3 regions of the Cytobacillus sp. FSL H8-0458 genome follow, and region 3 is predicted to be linked to each of the others. Evidence: a T-box and tRNA genes for the amino acid it is inferred to sense, from the RefSeq annotation. Region 3 holds a T-box; the other regions hold tRNA genes.

Region 1 (5,005 bases), 3.7 Mb from region 3:
GAGCGGATTTACAGTCCGCCGCGTTTAGCCACTTCGCTACCCCTCCAAGTCTGTAAAGACTAAGAAAATGGTGGCTCAGGACGGAATCGAACCGCCGACACAAGGATTTTCAGTCCTTTGCTCTACCGACTGAGCTACTGAGCCATATAAATTTATTAATCCTAAAGTTTGATACATGTGCTTCAAAGTCCTGCGTTCTTTGTCGCAGATTTTAAAAGCATACTATTCGATGATGTAAAAGCTTCGCAGCTGCATTCTTTTAAAATCCTCTACCGACTGAGCTACTGAGCCATATATTATTAAGATTATAAATAATGGCGGTCCGGACGGGACTCGAACCCGCGACCTCCTGCGTGACAGGCAGGCATTCTAACCAACTGAACTACCGGACCAGATTGCGGGGGCAGGATTTGAACCTGCGACCTTCGGGTTATGAGCCCGACGAGCTACCGGACTGCTCCACCCCGCGATAATATTATTTATGTGATTTTTCTATGCTCACATCAAGCATTACATCGCAGTTTAATCAATGAAGTACCGCCCCGATTTCAGAAAGATTATTCAAGCAGCAGCTCAATCGGTGCGCTGAAGTAATTCCCTCGCAGATTATTCGGTCGTGCTCCACCCCGCGATAATATTATTAAAATAAGATATGGAGGAGGAAAGGGGATTCGAACCCCTGCGCGGTTTGACCCGCCTGTCGGTTTTCAAGACCGATCCCTTCAGCCGGACTTGGGTATTCCTCCGATGTTGTAAAAAATAATCATATTGGTAGCGGCGGAGGGGATCGAACCCCCGACCTCACGGGTATGAACCGTACGCTCTAGCCAGCTGAGCTACACCGCCGAAATGATTATATATTCATGGTGGAGCCTAGCGGGATCGAACCGCTGACCTCCTGCGTGCAAAGCAGGCGCTCTCCCAGCTGAGCTAAGGCCCCAAGTAAAAGAAGTGTCGCTGGTCGGGAAGACAGGATTCGAACCTGCGACCCCTTGGTCCCAAACCAAGTGCTCTACCAAGCTGAGCTACTCCCCGTAATATGGCGCGCCCGAGAGGAGTCGAACCCCTAACCTTTTGATCCGTAGTCAAACGCTCTATCCAATTGAGCTACGGGCGCAAAATAATGGAGCGGAAGACGGGATTCGAACCCGCGACCCCCACCTTGGCAAGGTGATGTTCTACCACTGAACTACTTCCGCTTAAAATGGTGCGGGTGAAGGGAGTCGAACCCCCACGCCTTGCGGCGCCAGATCCTAAGTCTGGTGCGTCTGCCAATTCCGCCACACCCGCAATATGAAATTAAAAATGGTGAGCCATGAAGGACTCGAACCTTCGACCCTCTGATTAAAAGTCAGATGCTCTACCGACTGAGCTAATGGCTCGTATTAATATTCTGCTGCCTAAAGCCTGAAAGTGCTAGGTCAGATGTTCCAAAGCCCTGCGTGCTTTGTCACAGATTGCTATTCGGGTGAAGAATCTCACTGATGCTGCAATCTGCTCTACCGACTGAGCTAATGGCCCGTACTAAAGATATGGTGGAGGATGACGGGATCGAACCGCCGACCCTCTGCTTGTAAGGCAGATGCTCTCCCAGCTGAGCTAATCCTCCAAAATATGGTGACCCCTACGGGATTCGAACCCGTGTTACCGCCGTGAAAGGGCGGTGTCTTAACCGCTTGACCAAGGGGCCAAATAAAATTACCCAATCAGGGTTGCCCGGCAGCGTCCTACTCTCACAGGGGGACAGCCCCCAACTACCATCGGCGCTGAGAAGCTTAACTTCCGTGTTCGGTATGGGAACGGGTGTGACCTTCTCGCTATCGCCACCGGACTATTTGGTTGAAGAAACTTCGTTCCCTCAAAACTAGATAATGTATGAAGAAGCATTTGCCGAGTAATTACCAATATGACTTGGTTAAGTCCTCGATCGATTAGTATCAGTCAGCTCCACATGTCGCCACGCTTCCACCTCTGACCTATCAACCTGATCATCTTTCAGGGATCTTACTAGCTTGACGCTATGGGAAATCTCATCTCGAGGGGGGCTTCATGCTTAGATGCTTTCAGCACTTATCCCTTCCGCACATAGCTACCCAGCGATGCCTTTGGCAAGACAACTGGTACACCAGCGGTGCGTCCATCCCGGTCCTCTCGTACTAAGGACAGCTCCTCTCAAATTTCCTGCGCCCACGACGGATAGGGACCGAACTGTCTCACGACGTTCTGAACCCAGCTCGCGTACCGCTTTAATGGGCGAACAGCCCAACCCTTGGGACCGACTACAGCCCCAGGATGCGATGAGCCGACATCGAGGTGCCAAACCTCCCCGTCGATGTGGACTCTTGGGGGAGATAAGCCTGTTATCCCCGGGGTAGCTTTTATCCGTTGAGCGATGGCCCTTCCATGCGGAACCACCGGATCACTAAGCCCGACTTTCGTCCCTGCTCGACTTGTAGGTCTCGCAGTCAAGCTCCCTTGTGCCTTTACACTCTGCGAATGATTTCCAACCATTCTGAGGGAACCTTTGGGCGCCTCCGTTACTTTTTAGGAGGCGACCGCCCCAGTCAAACTGCCCACCTGACACTGTCTCCCGCCCCGATCAGGGGCGCGGGTTAGAATTTCAATACAGCCAGGGTAGTATCCCACCGACGCCTCCACCGAAGCTGGCGCTCCGGCTTCTCAGGCTCCTACCTATCCTGTACAAGCTGTACCAAAATTCAATATCAGGCTACAGTAAAGCTCCACGGGGTCTTTCCGTCCTGTCGCGGGTAACCTGCATCTTCACAGGTACTATAATTTCACCGAGTCTCTCGTTGAGACAGTGCCCAGATCGTTACGCCTTTCGTGCGGGTCGGAACTTACCCGACAAGGAATTTCGCTACCTTAGGACCGTTATAGTTACGGCCGCCGTTTACTGGGGCTTCGATTCAAAGCTTCGCTTGCGCTAACCTCTCCTCTTAACCTTCCAGCACCGGGCAGGCGTCAGCCCCTATACTTCGCCTTGCGGCTTCGCAGAGACCTGTGTTTTTGCTAAACAGTCGCCTGGGCCTATTCACTGCGGCTCATCAGGGCTATTCACCCTAATGAGCACCCCTTCTCCCGAAGTTACGGGGTCATTTTGCCGAGTTCCTTAACGAGAGTTCTCTCGCTCACCTTAGGATTCTCTCCTCGCCTACCTGTGTCGGTTTGCGGTACGGGCACCTTTTCCCTCGCTAGAGGCTTTTCTTGGCAGTGTGGAATCAGGAACTTCGGTACTAAATTTCCCTCGCCGTCACAGCTCAGCCTGTGTGGTAACGGGATTTGCCTCGTTACCGGCCTAACTGCTTGGACGCGCTAATCCAGCAGCGCGCTTACCCTATCCTCCTGCGTCCCCCCATTGCTCAAACGGTAAAGAGGTGGTACAGGAATATCAACCTGTTGTCCATCGCCTACGCTTTTCAGCCTCGGCTTAGGTCCCGACTAACCCTGAGCGGACGAGCCTTCCTCAGGAAACCTTAGGCATTCGGTGGATGGGATTCTCACCCATCTTTCGCTACTCATACCGGCATTCTCACTTCTAAGCGCTCCACCAGTCCTTGCGGTCTGGCTTCAACGCCCTTAGAACGCTCTCCTACCACTGACATCGAAAGATGTCAATCCACAGCTTCGGTGATACGTTTAGCCCCGGTACATTTTCGGCGCGGAGTCACTCGACCAGTGAGCTATTACGCACTCTTTAAATGGTGGCTGCTTCTAAGCCAACATCCTGGTTGTCTAAGCAACTCCACATCCTTTTCCACTTAACGTATACTTTGGGACCTTAGCTGGTGGTCTGGGCTGTTTCCCTCTTGACTACGGATCTTATCACTCGCAGTCTGACTCCCATGGATAAGTCTTTGGCATTCGGAGTTTGTCTGAATTCGGTAACCCGATGGGGGCCCCTAGTCCAAACAGTGCTCTACCTCCAAGACTCTTACTACATGAGGCTAGCCCTAAAGCTATTTCGGAGAGAACCAGCTATCTCCAGGTTCGATTGGAATTTCTCCGCTACCCACACCTCATCCCCGCACTTTTCAACGTGCGTGGGTTCGGGCCTCCATCCAGTGTTACCTGGACTTCACCCTGGACATGGGTAGATCACCTGGTTTCGGGTCTACGACCACATACTCATTCGCCCTATTCAGACTCGCTTTCGCTGCGGCTCCGTCTTATCAACTTAACCTCGCATGTAATCGTAACTCGCCGGTTCATTCTACAAAAGGCACGCTATCACCCATTAACGGGCTCTAACTACTTGTAGGCACACGGTTTCAGGATCTCTTTCACTCCCCTTCCGGGGTGCTTTTCACCTTTCCCTCACGGTACTGGTTCACTATCGGTCACTAGGGAGTATTTAGCCTTGGGAGATGGTCCTCCCTGCTTCCGACGGGATTTCTCGTGTCCCGCCGTACTCAGGATCCACTCTGGAGGGAACGAAGTTTCAACTACAGGGCTTTTACCTTCTCTGGCCGGCCTTTCCAGACCTGTTCATTTACCTCGTTCCTTTGTAACTCCGTGTAGAGTGTCCTACAACCCCAGGAGGCAAGCCTCCTGGTTTGGGCTAATCCCGTTTCGCTCGCCGCTACTCAGGGAATCGCGTTTGCTTTCTCTTCCTCCGGGTACTTAGATGTTTCAGTTCCCCGGGTCTGCCTTCCATATCCTATGTATTCAGATAAGGATCCCATCCCATTACGGATAGGGGGTTTCCCCATTCGGAAATCTCCGGATCAAAGCTTACTTACAGCTCCCCGAAGCATATCGGTGTTAGTACCGTCCTTCATCGGCTCCTAGTGCCAAGGCATTCACCGTGCGCCCTTTCTAACTTAACCGTATTTGACAGGTTCATCGAAGATGAACAAAATCAAAGGTTTTTAACTCTATTTAACATAGAGAGAATTCACTAAAATGGCGATTACTCGGTTATTGCTTCTTCATAATCATTATCTAGTTTTCAAAGAACGAATCTTTCATTGAGAGATTGAACTCT
Region 2 (5,005 bases), on a different contig from region 3:
TACCGTTTGAGCAATGGGGGGACGCAGGAGGATAGGGTAAGCGCGCTGCTGGATTAGCGCGTCCAAGCAGTTAGGCCGGTAACGAGGCAAATCCCGTTACCACACAGGCTGAGCTGTGACGGCGAGGGAAATTTAGTACCGAAGTTCCTGATTCCACACTGCCAAGAAAAGCCTCTAGCGAGGGAAAAGGTGCCCGTACCGCAAACCGACACAGGTAGGCGAGGAGAGAATCCTAAGGTGAGCGAGAGAACTCTCGTTAAGGAACTCGGCAAAATGACCCCGTAACTTCGGGAGAAGGGGTGCTCATTAGGGTGAATAGCCCTGATGAGCCGCAGTGAATAGGCCCAGGCGACTGTTTAGCAAAAACACAGGTCTCTGCGAAGCCGCAAGGCGAAGTATAGGGGCTGACGCCTGCCCGGTGCTGGAAGGTTAAGAGGAGAGGTTAGCGCAAGCGAAGCTTTGAATCGAAGCCCCAGTAAACGGCGGCCGTAACTATAACGGTCCTAAGGTAGCGAAATTCCTTGTCGGGTAAGTTCCGACCCGCACGAAAGGCGTAACGATCTGGGCACTGTCTCAACGAGAGACTCGGTGAAATTATAGTACCTGTGAAGATGCAGGTTACCCGCGACAGGACGGAAAGACCCCGTGGAGCTTTACTGTAGCCTGATATTGAATTTTGGTACAGCTTGTACAGGATAGGTAGGAGCCTGAGAAGCCGGAGCGCCAGCTTCGGTGGAGGCGTCGGTGGGATACTACCCTGGCTGTATTGAAATTCTAACCCGCGCCCCTGATCGGGGCGGGAGACAGTGTCAGGTGGGCAGTTTGACTGGGGCGGTCGCCTCCTAAAAAGTAACGGAGGCGCCCAAAGGTTCCCTCAGAATGGTTGGAAATCATTCGCAGAGTGTAAAGGCACAAGGGAGCTTGACTGCGAGACCTACAAGTCGAGCAGGGACGAAAGTCGGGCTTAGTGATCCGGTGGTTCCGCATGGAAGGGCCATCGCTCAACGGATAAAAGCTACCCCGGGGATAACAGGCTTATCTCCCCCAAGAGTCCACATCGACGGGGAGGTTTGGCACCTCGATGTCGGCTCATCGCATCCTGGGGCTGTAGTCGGTCCCAAGGGTTGGGCTGTTCGCCCATTAAAGCGGTACGCGAGCTGGGTTCAGAACGTCGTGAGACAGTTCGGTCCCTATCCGTCGTGGGCGCAGGAAATTTGAGAGGAGCTGTCCTTAGTACGAGAGGACCGGGATGGACGCACCGCTGGTGTACCAGTTGTCTTGCCAAAGGCATCGCTGGGTAGCTATGTGCGGAAGGGATAAGTGCTGAAAGCATCTAAGCATGAAGCCCCCCTCGAGATGAGATTTCCCATAGCGTCAAGCTAGTAAGATCCCTGAAAGATGATCAGGTTGATAGGTCAGAGGTGGAAGCGTGGCGACATGTGGAGCTGACTGATACTAATCGATCGAGGACTTAACCAAAACGAAAAGCGGAGGCGACTGTTCAACTTCGAGAGACGTTGGAGAGCCGGCCATTCAAATCCTGGTTTTGGGATTTGGAGGGACGGATCGAAACAGCCGAGAAGTTAGGAGCCGAAGCTAGACAAGTCATTGGTGAATACTCGGCAAATGCTTCTTCATACATTATCTAGTTTTGAGGGAATGAAAAAATGAAATTTCCTCTTGAAAAATCCTGAAAAGACGGTATAATAAAACTTGTCTTTGAAAAATAGTCTGGTGGCGATAGCGAGAAGGTCACACCCGTTCCCATACCGAACACGGAAGTTAAGCTTCTCAGCGCCGATGGTAGTTAGGGGCTGTCCCCTTGTGAGAGTAGGACGCTGCCGGGCAATTAATAATGGAGGATTAGCTCAGCTGGGAGAGCATCTGCCTTACAAGCAGAGGGTCGGCGGTTCGATCCCGTCATCCTCCACCATTAATTTAAATGTACAAGCTGCCGGTGTAGCTCAATTGGTAGAGCAACTGACTTGTAATCAGTAGGTTGGGGGTTCAAGTCCTCTCGCCGGCACCACTTCAGTTCTTTTTATAGAATATGAGCCATTAGCTCAGTCGGTAGAGCATCTGACTTTTAATCAGAGGGTCGAAGGTTCGAGTCCTTCATGGCTCACCATTTTTAATTTCATATTGCGGGTGTGGCGGAATTGGCAGACGCACCAGACTTAGGATCTGGCGCCGCAAGGCGTGGGGGTTCGACTCCCTTCACCCGCACCATTATTTATGCGGAAGTAGTTCAGTGGTAGAACATCACCTTGCCAAGGTGGGGGTCGCGGGTTCGAATCCCGTCTTCCGCTCCATTTATTGCCGGGGTGGCGGAACTGGCAGACGCACAGGACTTAAAATCCTGCGGTAGGTGACTACCGTACCGGTTCGATTCCGGTCCTCGGCACCAGTAGAATTTAATATTGCGCCCGTAGCTCAATTGGATAGAGCGTTTGACTACGGATCAAAAGGTTAGGGGTTCGACTCCTCTCGGGCGCGCCATATTAACGGGGAGTAGCTCAGCTTGGTAGAGCACTTGGTTTGGGACCAAGGGGTCGCAGGTTCGAATCCTGTCTTCCCGACCATTAATCTTTGGGGCCTTAGCTCAGCTGGGAGAGCGCCTGCTTTGCACGCAGGAGGTCAGCGGTTCGATCCCGCTAGGCTCCACCATAATTATATTTACTATTTTGGCGGTGTAGCTCAGCTGGCTAGAGCGTACGGTTCATACCCGTGAGGTCGGGGGTTCGATCCCCTCCGCCGCTACCATTTAATTAAACGATGCTGGACCTTTAGCTCAGCTGGTTAGAGCAGACGGCTCATAACCGTCCGGTCGTAGGTTCGAGTCCTACAAGGTCCACCACTTTTCTTATACGGAGGAATACCCAAGTCCGGCTGAAGGGATCGGTCTTGAAAACCGACAGGCGGGTCAAACCGCGCAGGGGTTCGAATCCCCTTTCCTCCTCCATATTTTATTTTAATAATATTGTCGCGGGGTGGAGCAGTCCGGTAGCTCGTCGGGCTCATAACCCGAAGGTCGCAGGTTCAAATCCTGCCCCCGCAATCTGGTCCGGTAGTTCAGTTGGTTAGAATGCCTGCCTGTCACGCAGGAGGTCGCGGGTTCGAGTCCCGTCCGGACCGCCATTTTTACAAAAAAATATAGAATGTGGCTCAGTAGCTCAGTCGGTAGAGGATTTTAAAAGAATGCAGCTGCGAAGCTTAACATCATCGAATAGCATGCTTTTAAAATCTGCGACAAAGAACGCAGGACTTTGAAGCACATGTTTCAAGCTTTAGGATTAATAAATTTATATGGCTCAGTAGCTCAGTCGGTAGAGCAAAGGACTGAAAATCCTTGTGTCGGCGGTTCGATTCCGTCCTGAGCCACCATTTAGAATCTTACGCGGGTGTAGTTTAGTGGTAAAACCTCAGCCTTCCAAGCTGATGATGAGGGTTCGATTCCCTTCACCCGCTCCAACACATATGGGCCTATAGCTCAGCTGGTTAGAGCGCACGCCTGATAAGCGTGAGGTCGATGGTTCGAGTCCATTTAGGCCCACCATTTTAATTATTGTTCCGTAGTAGCTCAGTGGTAGAGCATTCGGCTGTTAACCGAACGGTCGTAGGTTCGAATCCTACCTGCGGAGCCATATATGGGGAAGTACTCAAGTGGCTGAAGAGGCGCCCCTGCTAAGGGTGTAGGTCGGGTAACCGGCGCGAGGGTTCAAATCCCTCCTTCTCCGCCATATTGGCCCCTTGGTCAAGCGGTTAAGACACCGCCCTTTCACGGCGGTAACACGGGTTCGAATCCCGTAGGGGTCATACAAAAAAGCTGTCAACAATTTGTTGGCAGCTTTTTTGTTGTCCTTGTATAACTCCCTTTTACGGTTCATTTCCGCTCCTATTTAATCAAATTTCTCTTCATCCCTGCTTAATTTATTGCCGGGATTATTCAGATCGATATCAGAAGATATTCCCGTATAGGGGCCCCTAAACATATCACCAGTGGCCATAATCTTTCCATCCGGTGCTTCAAATAGCGGAATCCTTATTTCCTTTTTGGATGCCTCATTCAATAAAATCTCCTCTTCTTTATTGCCCAAAATATTATTCTCCTTTCATTTTTCGCTTGCATATTTTGTTTTATTTTGTCTAAGTTTACCGGAGATTATGCGAAACCTGTTAAAATAGGCAAAATGCTATCGGTTATTAGCAGAATATGAACATTGTTGTCATAAAATTAAAAAAACTTTTACAAGGACTTTTCTCAGGTTCAGCGAATATAACAGGAAAGTCAAAAGAAACGAGACTGGGTGTGGAGAAGGATGGTAGTGGATATTTTGTTTCCAACCGATTATCAGTTGCATTTGTTCCATGAAGGTACACTTTATGAGAGTCACCAGTTATTTGGTGCACATGTAGTTTCAAACGGAGAATCAGTGATTACCCGTTTTTGTGTGTGGGCACCGAATGCTGAAATTATCAGACTAGTCGGTGATTTTAATGATTGGAATGGAGAAGGCTATACCTTACATAGAGTGAATAATGAAGGTGTCTGGATTATTCAGCTGGATGGAAACATGGAGGGTGCCTTGTATAAGTATGAAATTACAACAAAGAGAGGAGATATGCTATTAAAGGCAGATCCTTATAGCTTTTTTTCAGAAGTCAGGCCGAATACAGCTTCTAAAGTATATTCGCTGGACGGGTATCAGTGGAATGACAGCAAATGGATGCAAAAAAAAGAAAAGAAGCCTATTTTTACGGAGCCTGCAGTCATTTATGAGGTCCATCTGGGTTCGTGGAAACAAAAAGAATCTGGAAGTCTGTATACCTACCGGGAGCTTGCAGATGAATTAATACCTTATGTGGTGGAGCATGGGTTTACGCATATAGAATTGCTTCCTCTAATTGAGCATCCGCTCGACGCTTCCTGGGGCTATCAGGGAACAGGTTATTACTCTGTTACCAGCCGTTATGGCAGTCCGCATGATTTTATGTATTTTGTTGA
Region 3 (5,005 bases):
CTGGTGGTCGGTCCGTTATCTGCACTGTTTGTAGCTCTTTTTAGCGGTATGCCTTTATTTCCGCAGCTGGCAGGTGAAGGAGAGGCCAACTTGGTCGGGAACTATATGTCCGGCTTTTCAGGATTTGTCACATCATGGTATCTGATGTTCCTATTGGGTGCTATTTTTGGAAAGGTAATGGAGGATAGCGGTGCGGCTGACAGTGTATCCAAAATGGTCGTGGATAAGCTTGGAATGAAATATGCCGTTCTTGCCATTGTCGCGTCCTGTGCCATTTTAACTTATGGCGGAGTCAGTTTATTCGTTGTTGCCTTCTCTGTATACCCAATGGCGCTGAGTTTATTTAAGCAGGCCAATCTGCCGAGAAGATTTATCCCTGCGGCACTAGCCTTTGGATCTGTAACATTTACGATGACTTCTGCAGGTTCACCTGAAATTCAAAACTGGATTCCGATTGAATTTCTTGGAACAACTCCATATGCGGGCTGGGAAGTCAGCTTAATTGTGGCTGTGTTCATGATGATCTTCGGCTACTGGTGGCTAAAGCGTATGATTACCAAGGCTGTAAACAAAGGAGAAACATTTGAATCCCGCAAGCAGGATCCTGTAACTGAAAATAAGGATTTGCCGCATCCAATTATGGGTGTTGTACCATTAGTTGTCGTTTTAATTATTTCCTTCGTTTTTCATGATTCACTTGCACAATCTGCACTTATTCTTGCCTTGCTGGGTGGAGTCATTGCCACATATCTATTGAACCGAAAGTATTTCACCAATTTCTGGAATGCTGTGTCTGATGGAACATTAGGTGCATTAATCGCTATAGGCAATACGGCTGCTGTCGTAGGGTTTGGAGGCGTAGCAAAAGCAGTGCCTGCATTTGCTACAGCAGTTGATTGGATGACGAGCATTCCTGGCAGTCCGCTGATAGGCGGTGCCATAGCAGTAAGTGTGATCGCCGGGATGACTGGCTCAGCTTCAGGCGGCCAGGCAATCGCACTGCCAATTCTTGCCCCGCATTATATGGACATGGGCGTTAATGCAGAAGCCCTGCACAGAACGGTTGCCATTTCTTCCGGAGCCCTGGACTCTTTGCCGCATAATGGCTATGTTGTTACCACTGTACGGGCAATCTGCGGTGAAACCCACCAGGCTGCATATGGCGCAGTGGCTGCTGTTACGGTAATTGTCCCGCTGATTGGTTTAGCCCTGGCGATTGTATTATTCTCATTCGGATTAGGAATCTAATTATGGCAGGGGCTCATTGAACAGAGCCCCGGCTTTGTTTTTGAAAGGAGCTTATTCATGGTACAAAATAAAGTCGTTTTTATAACTGGTGCAGCGCAGGGGATTGGCTATGAAATTGGCAAGAGGTTTGCTGAACAGGGCTCGAGAATTGTTCTGACGGATATTCAGGAAGCTGCTGTGAAGAAAGCTGCAGAGAACCTGCAGAATGAAGGTTTTGAAGCGCTTGGGCTAAAATGTGATGTGACATCAGAGTCTGATATTCAGGCGGCCATCAATGAAACTTTCAGCCGATTCGGTGCTTTGGATGTGCTGATAAATAATGCAGGGCTGCAGCATGTTTCCTTTATTGAAGATTTTCCCACTGAGAAGTTTGAATTTATGATCAAAGTAATGCTGACTGCTCCATTCGTGGCAATAAAGCACGCGATGCCAATCATGAAAAAACAAAAATCAGGCCGGATACTCAACATGGCTTCCATTAACGGGCTTGTGGGGTTTGCTGGCAAGGCAGCTTATAACAGTGCAAAGCATGGTGTTATAGGATTGACTAAAGTAGCTGCACTGGAGGCTGCTGAACATGGCATTACGGTTAATGCCATCTGCCCGGGCTATGTAGATACACCTCTTGTTAGAAATCAGCTGAATGACCTTGCTAAAACAAGAAATGTACCAATGGAAAAAGCACTGGAGGAAGTCATTTATCCGTTAGTGCCGCAAAAAAGGCTTCTGAAGGTGGAAGAGATTGCAGATTATGCGATTTTTTTGGCTGGTGATGCAGCTAAAGGAATTACTGGCCAGGCGGCAGTTATTGATGGAGGCTATACAGTTCAATAAGAATGCGCATATCAGTTTTTAGAGAGGGCAGAGAATGGCCCTCTTTTTCTCTTGTCCAGTAATGTGAATAAAACCTCTGAAACTATGGGTATATTGTTGATACTGAATTGATGGCAGATAATCGGTGGAGATATTGTGTATTTATTATTGGTTGTACTTGTCTATATTTTTTTTGCCTGGAAATTTGTTGATTGGAATAGATGGAAAGAATACTATCCAACTGTCCAATTTTATATCATTGCCAACCTTCTATATAATTTTTTATTTTATAATCATACTCTTTGGGCTTATAGAGCAGTTACGCTGGATTGGCTGAATCACACGTTGATTGAAATTACCTTCACTTTGGTGATTATTCCAGTCGTCGTCATGATTTACCTTCGTTATTTTCCGGAAAAAAATCTAAAGAAAAAGATTTTTTATATTGTCGTATGGATCGTTTATTTCTCAGTACTTGAGTATTTGTTTTCTAAAAAGGGATTGTTTGTTTATGATAATGGGTGGAATTTCTGGTGGTCTGTAATGTTTAATCTCATCATGTTCATCATGCTGCGAATGCATTATAAAAAGCCGGGAATAGCTATGGCAGTTTCGCTTCCCATTATTGTTATTCTATTATGGCTCTTTCATCCGCATCTAAGTGATTTGAAATAATGGATTGAATGGCTTTGTAAACATTCTGCCCTAAAGAAAGTGAAACATGGTGCACAATTCTTAAAAACATTGCATATTCTAAGTATTAAATTCCTGTCAGGATAAGCCTACTTGCATCCTGGCGGGAAATTTATTACAATAGTCATATTCTTATACTAAAATGCTTAGATAAGGAGCAGTAGTGGTGCAGCAGCCCGTTTTAAGAGAGTTGACGGCAGGTGCAAGTCAGCCGGGCACATCATGAACTCGCCTTTGAGCAGCAAGTGTGAAATACCAGTAATGCTTGCCGTTTTCCGCGTTAAGGATGAATGAAGCGAGTGACATGTTCACTAATGTGGGTGGTACCGCGGGAGATTTATACATAATCCTCTCGTCCCTTTTTTGGGATGAGAGGTTTTTTTATTGTATTAAAAAATGCAGTGCAAATTTTTGAAGTCAGAAAGCAGTCTAGCTCCGTGCGCCATCGGCTTGAGGTCATAAGCCAATCCGTCAAAAAGGTTAAAGAACAACCTTTCCGCCGGCTCGTCTTAGGCTTGAGGCCCGCAGGATGCGGGTCATGCAGACGTTGCCACAGGACGTGGCGGTTTTAGTCTGCGGCCCTTGGATAAGCGGCGCCCTGAGCTTTCTGATAATAGGAGGAAACAAAAATGAGTTTCAATCATAAGGAGATTGAAAAAAAGTGGCAAGGCCACTGGGAAGAAAATAAAACATTTAAAACAACTGAAGATAAAGGCAAGCGCAAGTTTTATGCGCTTGATATGTTTCCTTATCCTTCAGGTGCTGGTCTTCACGTTGGCCATCCGGAAGGATATACGGCAACAGATATCCTTTCCCGCATGAAGCGGATGCAGGGCTATAATGTCCTTCATCCGATGGGCTGGGATGCATTTGGTTTGCCTGCAGAGCAATATGCACTTGATACAGGGAATGACCCGGCAGAATTCACAGAACAGAATATCAACACCTTCCGCCGCCAGATTAAGGCGTTAGGCTTCTCCTATGACTGGGATCGTGAAGTAAACACAACAGACCCTGAATACTATAAATGGACTCAGTGGATCTTCTTAAAGCTTTATGAAAAAGGGCTTGCTTATATCGATGAAGTAGCTGTTAACTGGTGTCCCGCACTTGGAACAGTGCTTGCAAATGAAGAGGTTATTGACGGGAAAAGCGAGCGCGGAGGCCACCCGGTAGAGCGCCGCCCAATGAGACAGTGGATGCTGAAAATTACGGCGTATGCGGATCGCCTGCTTGAAGATCTTGATTTATTGGATTGGCCAGAGAGCCTTAAGGACATGCAGCGCAACTGGATCGGCCGCTCTGAAGGAGCCGAAGTGACATTCAATATTGAAGGACATGACGGCACATTCACCGTTTTCACAACACGTCCTGACACGTTATATGGTGCAACATATGCTGTACTTGCTCCAGAACACGCGCTTGTTGATAAAATCACAACAGATGGGCAGCAAGAAGCAGTTCAGGCTTACATTGACAAAGTAAAGAGCAAGAGTGATCTTGAGCGGACAGATCTTGCTAAAGAAAAAACGGGTGTCTTCACTGGTGCGTATGCGATTAACCCGGTCAACGGCGAAAAAATGCCAATCTGGATTGCAGATTATGTTTTAGTCAGTTATGGAACAGGAGCCATCATGGCGGTTCCGGCACATGACGAGCGCGACTATGAGTTCGCCAAGCAATTTGATCTGCCTATTAAAGAAGTCGTTGCCGGCGGAGATGTTGATAAAGAAGCTTACACTGGCGATGGCGAGCATGTGAACTCAGGTTTCCTTGATGGATTAAACAAAGAGGATGCTATTGAGAAAATGATTGCCTGGCTTGAAGAAAAAGGTATTGGCACTAAGAAGGTTACTTACCGTCTTCGTGACTGGTTATTCAGCCGCCAGCGCTATTGGGGCGAGCCGATTCCAGTCATCCACTGGGAAGATGGCACAATGACTGCCGTGCCGGAAGAGCAGCTTCCATTAGTGCTTCCAAAAACAACGGAGATCAAGCCATCCGGCACTGGTGAGTCACCATTAGCCAACATCGATGATTGGGTTAATGTTGTGGATCCGGAAACTGGCAAAAAAGGCCGCAGAGAAACGAACACAATGCCGCAATGGGCAGGCAGCTGCTGGTACTACCTTCGCTATATTGATCCAAAAAATTGTGAAGCTCTTGCAGATCCTGAGAAATTAAAAGAATGGCTTCCGGTTGATATATATATCGGAGGAGCTGAACATGCGGTACTTCATCTTCTATATGC

Evidence for each region. A T-box is a leader RNA that pairs with one kind of tRNA and senses whether it is charged. The one in region 3 lies ahead of leuS (leucine--tRNA ligase), so its partner is inferred to be a tRNA-Leu.
Region 1: it encodes a tRNA-Leu, which carries the amino acid that the T-box ahead of leuS (leucine--tRNA ligase) is inferred to sense. The anticodon was not compared.
Region 2: it encodes a tRNA-Leu, which carries the amino acid that the T-box ahead of leuS (leucine--tRNA ligase) is inferred to sense. The anticodon was not compared.

The regions. Positions count from the first base shown of each region.
Region 1 covers NZ_JBBOBR010000001.1:3,705,675-3,710,679, forward strand. Annotated here, with positions in the region: tRNA gene NYE23_RS18530 (tRNA-Tyr) at 1-46, opposite strand, end outside; tRNA gene NYE23_RS18535 (tRNA-Phe) at 69-144, opposite strand; tRNA gene NYE23_RS18540 (tRNA-Asp) at 316-392, opposite strand; tRNA gene NYE23_RS18545 (tRNA-Met) at 396-469, opposite strand; tRNA gene NYE23_RS18550 (tRNA-Ser) at 654-746, opposite strand; tRNA gene NYE23_RS18555 (tRNA-Met) at 770-846, opposite strand; tRNA gene NYE23_RS18560 (tRNA-Ala) at 865-940, opposite strand; tRNA gene NYE23_RS18565 (tRNA-Pro) at 959-1,035, opposite strand; tRNA gene NYE23_RS18570 (tRNA-Arg) at 1,041-1,117, opposite strand; tRNA gene NYE23_RS18575 (tRNA-Gly) at 1,125-1,199, opposite strand; tRNA gene NYE23_RS18580 (tRNA-Leu) at 1,206-1,290, opposite strand; tRNA gene NYE23_RS18585 (tRNA-Lys) at 1,307-1,382, opposite strand; tRNA gene NYE23_RS18590 (tRNA-Val) at 1,534-1,609, opposite strand; tRNA gene NYE23_RS18595 (tRNA-Glu) at 1,616-1,690, opposite strand; rRNA gene rrf (5S ribosomal RNA) at 1,715-1,831, opposite strand; rRNA gene NYE23_RS18605 (23S ribosomal RNA) at 1,912-4,847, opposite strand.
Region 2 covers NZ_JBBOBR010000005.1:36,973-41,977, reverse strand. Annotated here, with positions in the region: rRNA gene NYE23_RS25215 (23S ribosomal RNA) at 1-1,479, shown strand, start outside; rRNA gene rrf (5S ribosomal RNA) at 1,731-1,847, shown strand; tRNA gene NYE23_RS25205 (tRNA-Val) at 1,858-1,933, shown strand; tRNA gene NYE23_RS25200 (tRNA-Thr) at 1,954-2,029, shown strand; tRNA gene NYE23_RS25195 (tRNA-Lys) at 2,053-2,128, shown strand; tRNA gene NYE23_RS25190 (tRNA-Leu) at 2,145-2,229, shown strand; tRNA gene NYE23_RS25185 (tRNA-Gly) at 2,238-2,312, shown strand; tRNA gene NYE23_RS25180 (tRNA-Leu) at 2,319-2,407, shown strand; tRNA gene NYE23_RS25175 (tRNA-Arg) at 2,423-2,499, shown strand; tRNA gene NYE23_RS25170 (tRNA-Pro) at 2,506-2,582, shown strand; tRNA gene NYE23_RS25165 (tRNA-Ala) at 2,592-2,667, shown strand; tRNA gene NYE23_RS25160 (tRNA-Met) at 2,687-2,763, shown strand; tRNA gene NYE23_RS25155 (tRNA-Ile) at 2,781-2,857, shown strand; tRNA gene NYE23_RS25150 (tRNA-Ser) at 2,870-2,962, shown strand; tRNA gene NYE23_RS25145 (tRNA-Met) at 2,985-3,058, shown strand; tRNA gene NYE23_RS25140 (tRNA-Asp) at 3,062-3,138, shown strand; tRNA gene NYE23_RS25135 (tRNA-Phe) at 3,309-3,384, shown strand; tRNA gene NYE23_RS25130 (tRNA-Gly) at 3,398-3,471, shown strand; tRNA gene NYE23_RS25125 (tRNA-Ile) at 3,480-3,556, shown strand; tRNA gene NYE23_RS25120 (tRNA-Asn) at 3,570-3,644, shown strand; tRNA gene NYE23_RS25115 (tRNA-Ser) at 3,650-3,740, shown strand; tRNA gene NYE23_RS25110 (tRNA-Glu) at 3,745-3,816, shown strand; gene NYE23_RS25105 (hypothetical protein) at 3,900-4,097, opposite strand; gene glgB (1,4-alpha-glucan branching enzyme) at 4,320-5,005, shown strand, end outside.
Region 3 covers NZ_JBBOBR010000001.1:13,821-18,825, forward strand. Annotated here, with positions in the region: gene NYE23_RS00070 (GntP family permease) at 1-1,248, shown strand, start outside; gene NYE23_RS00075 (3-hydroxybutyrate dehydrogenase) at 1,306-2,082, shown strand; gene NYE23_RS00080 (CBO0543 family protein) at 2,218-2,736, shown strand; T-box leader at 2,893-3,117, shown strand; gene leuS (leucine--tRNA ligase) at 3,384-5,005, shown strand, end outside.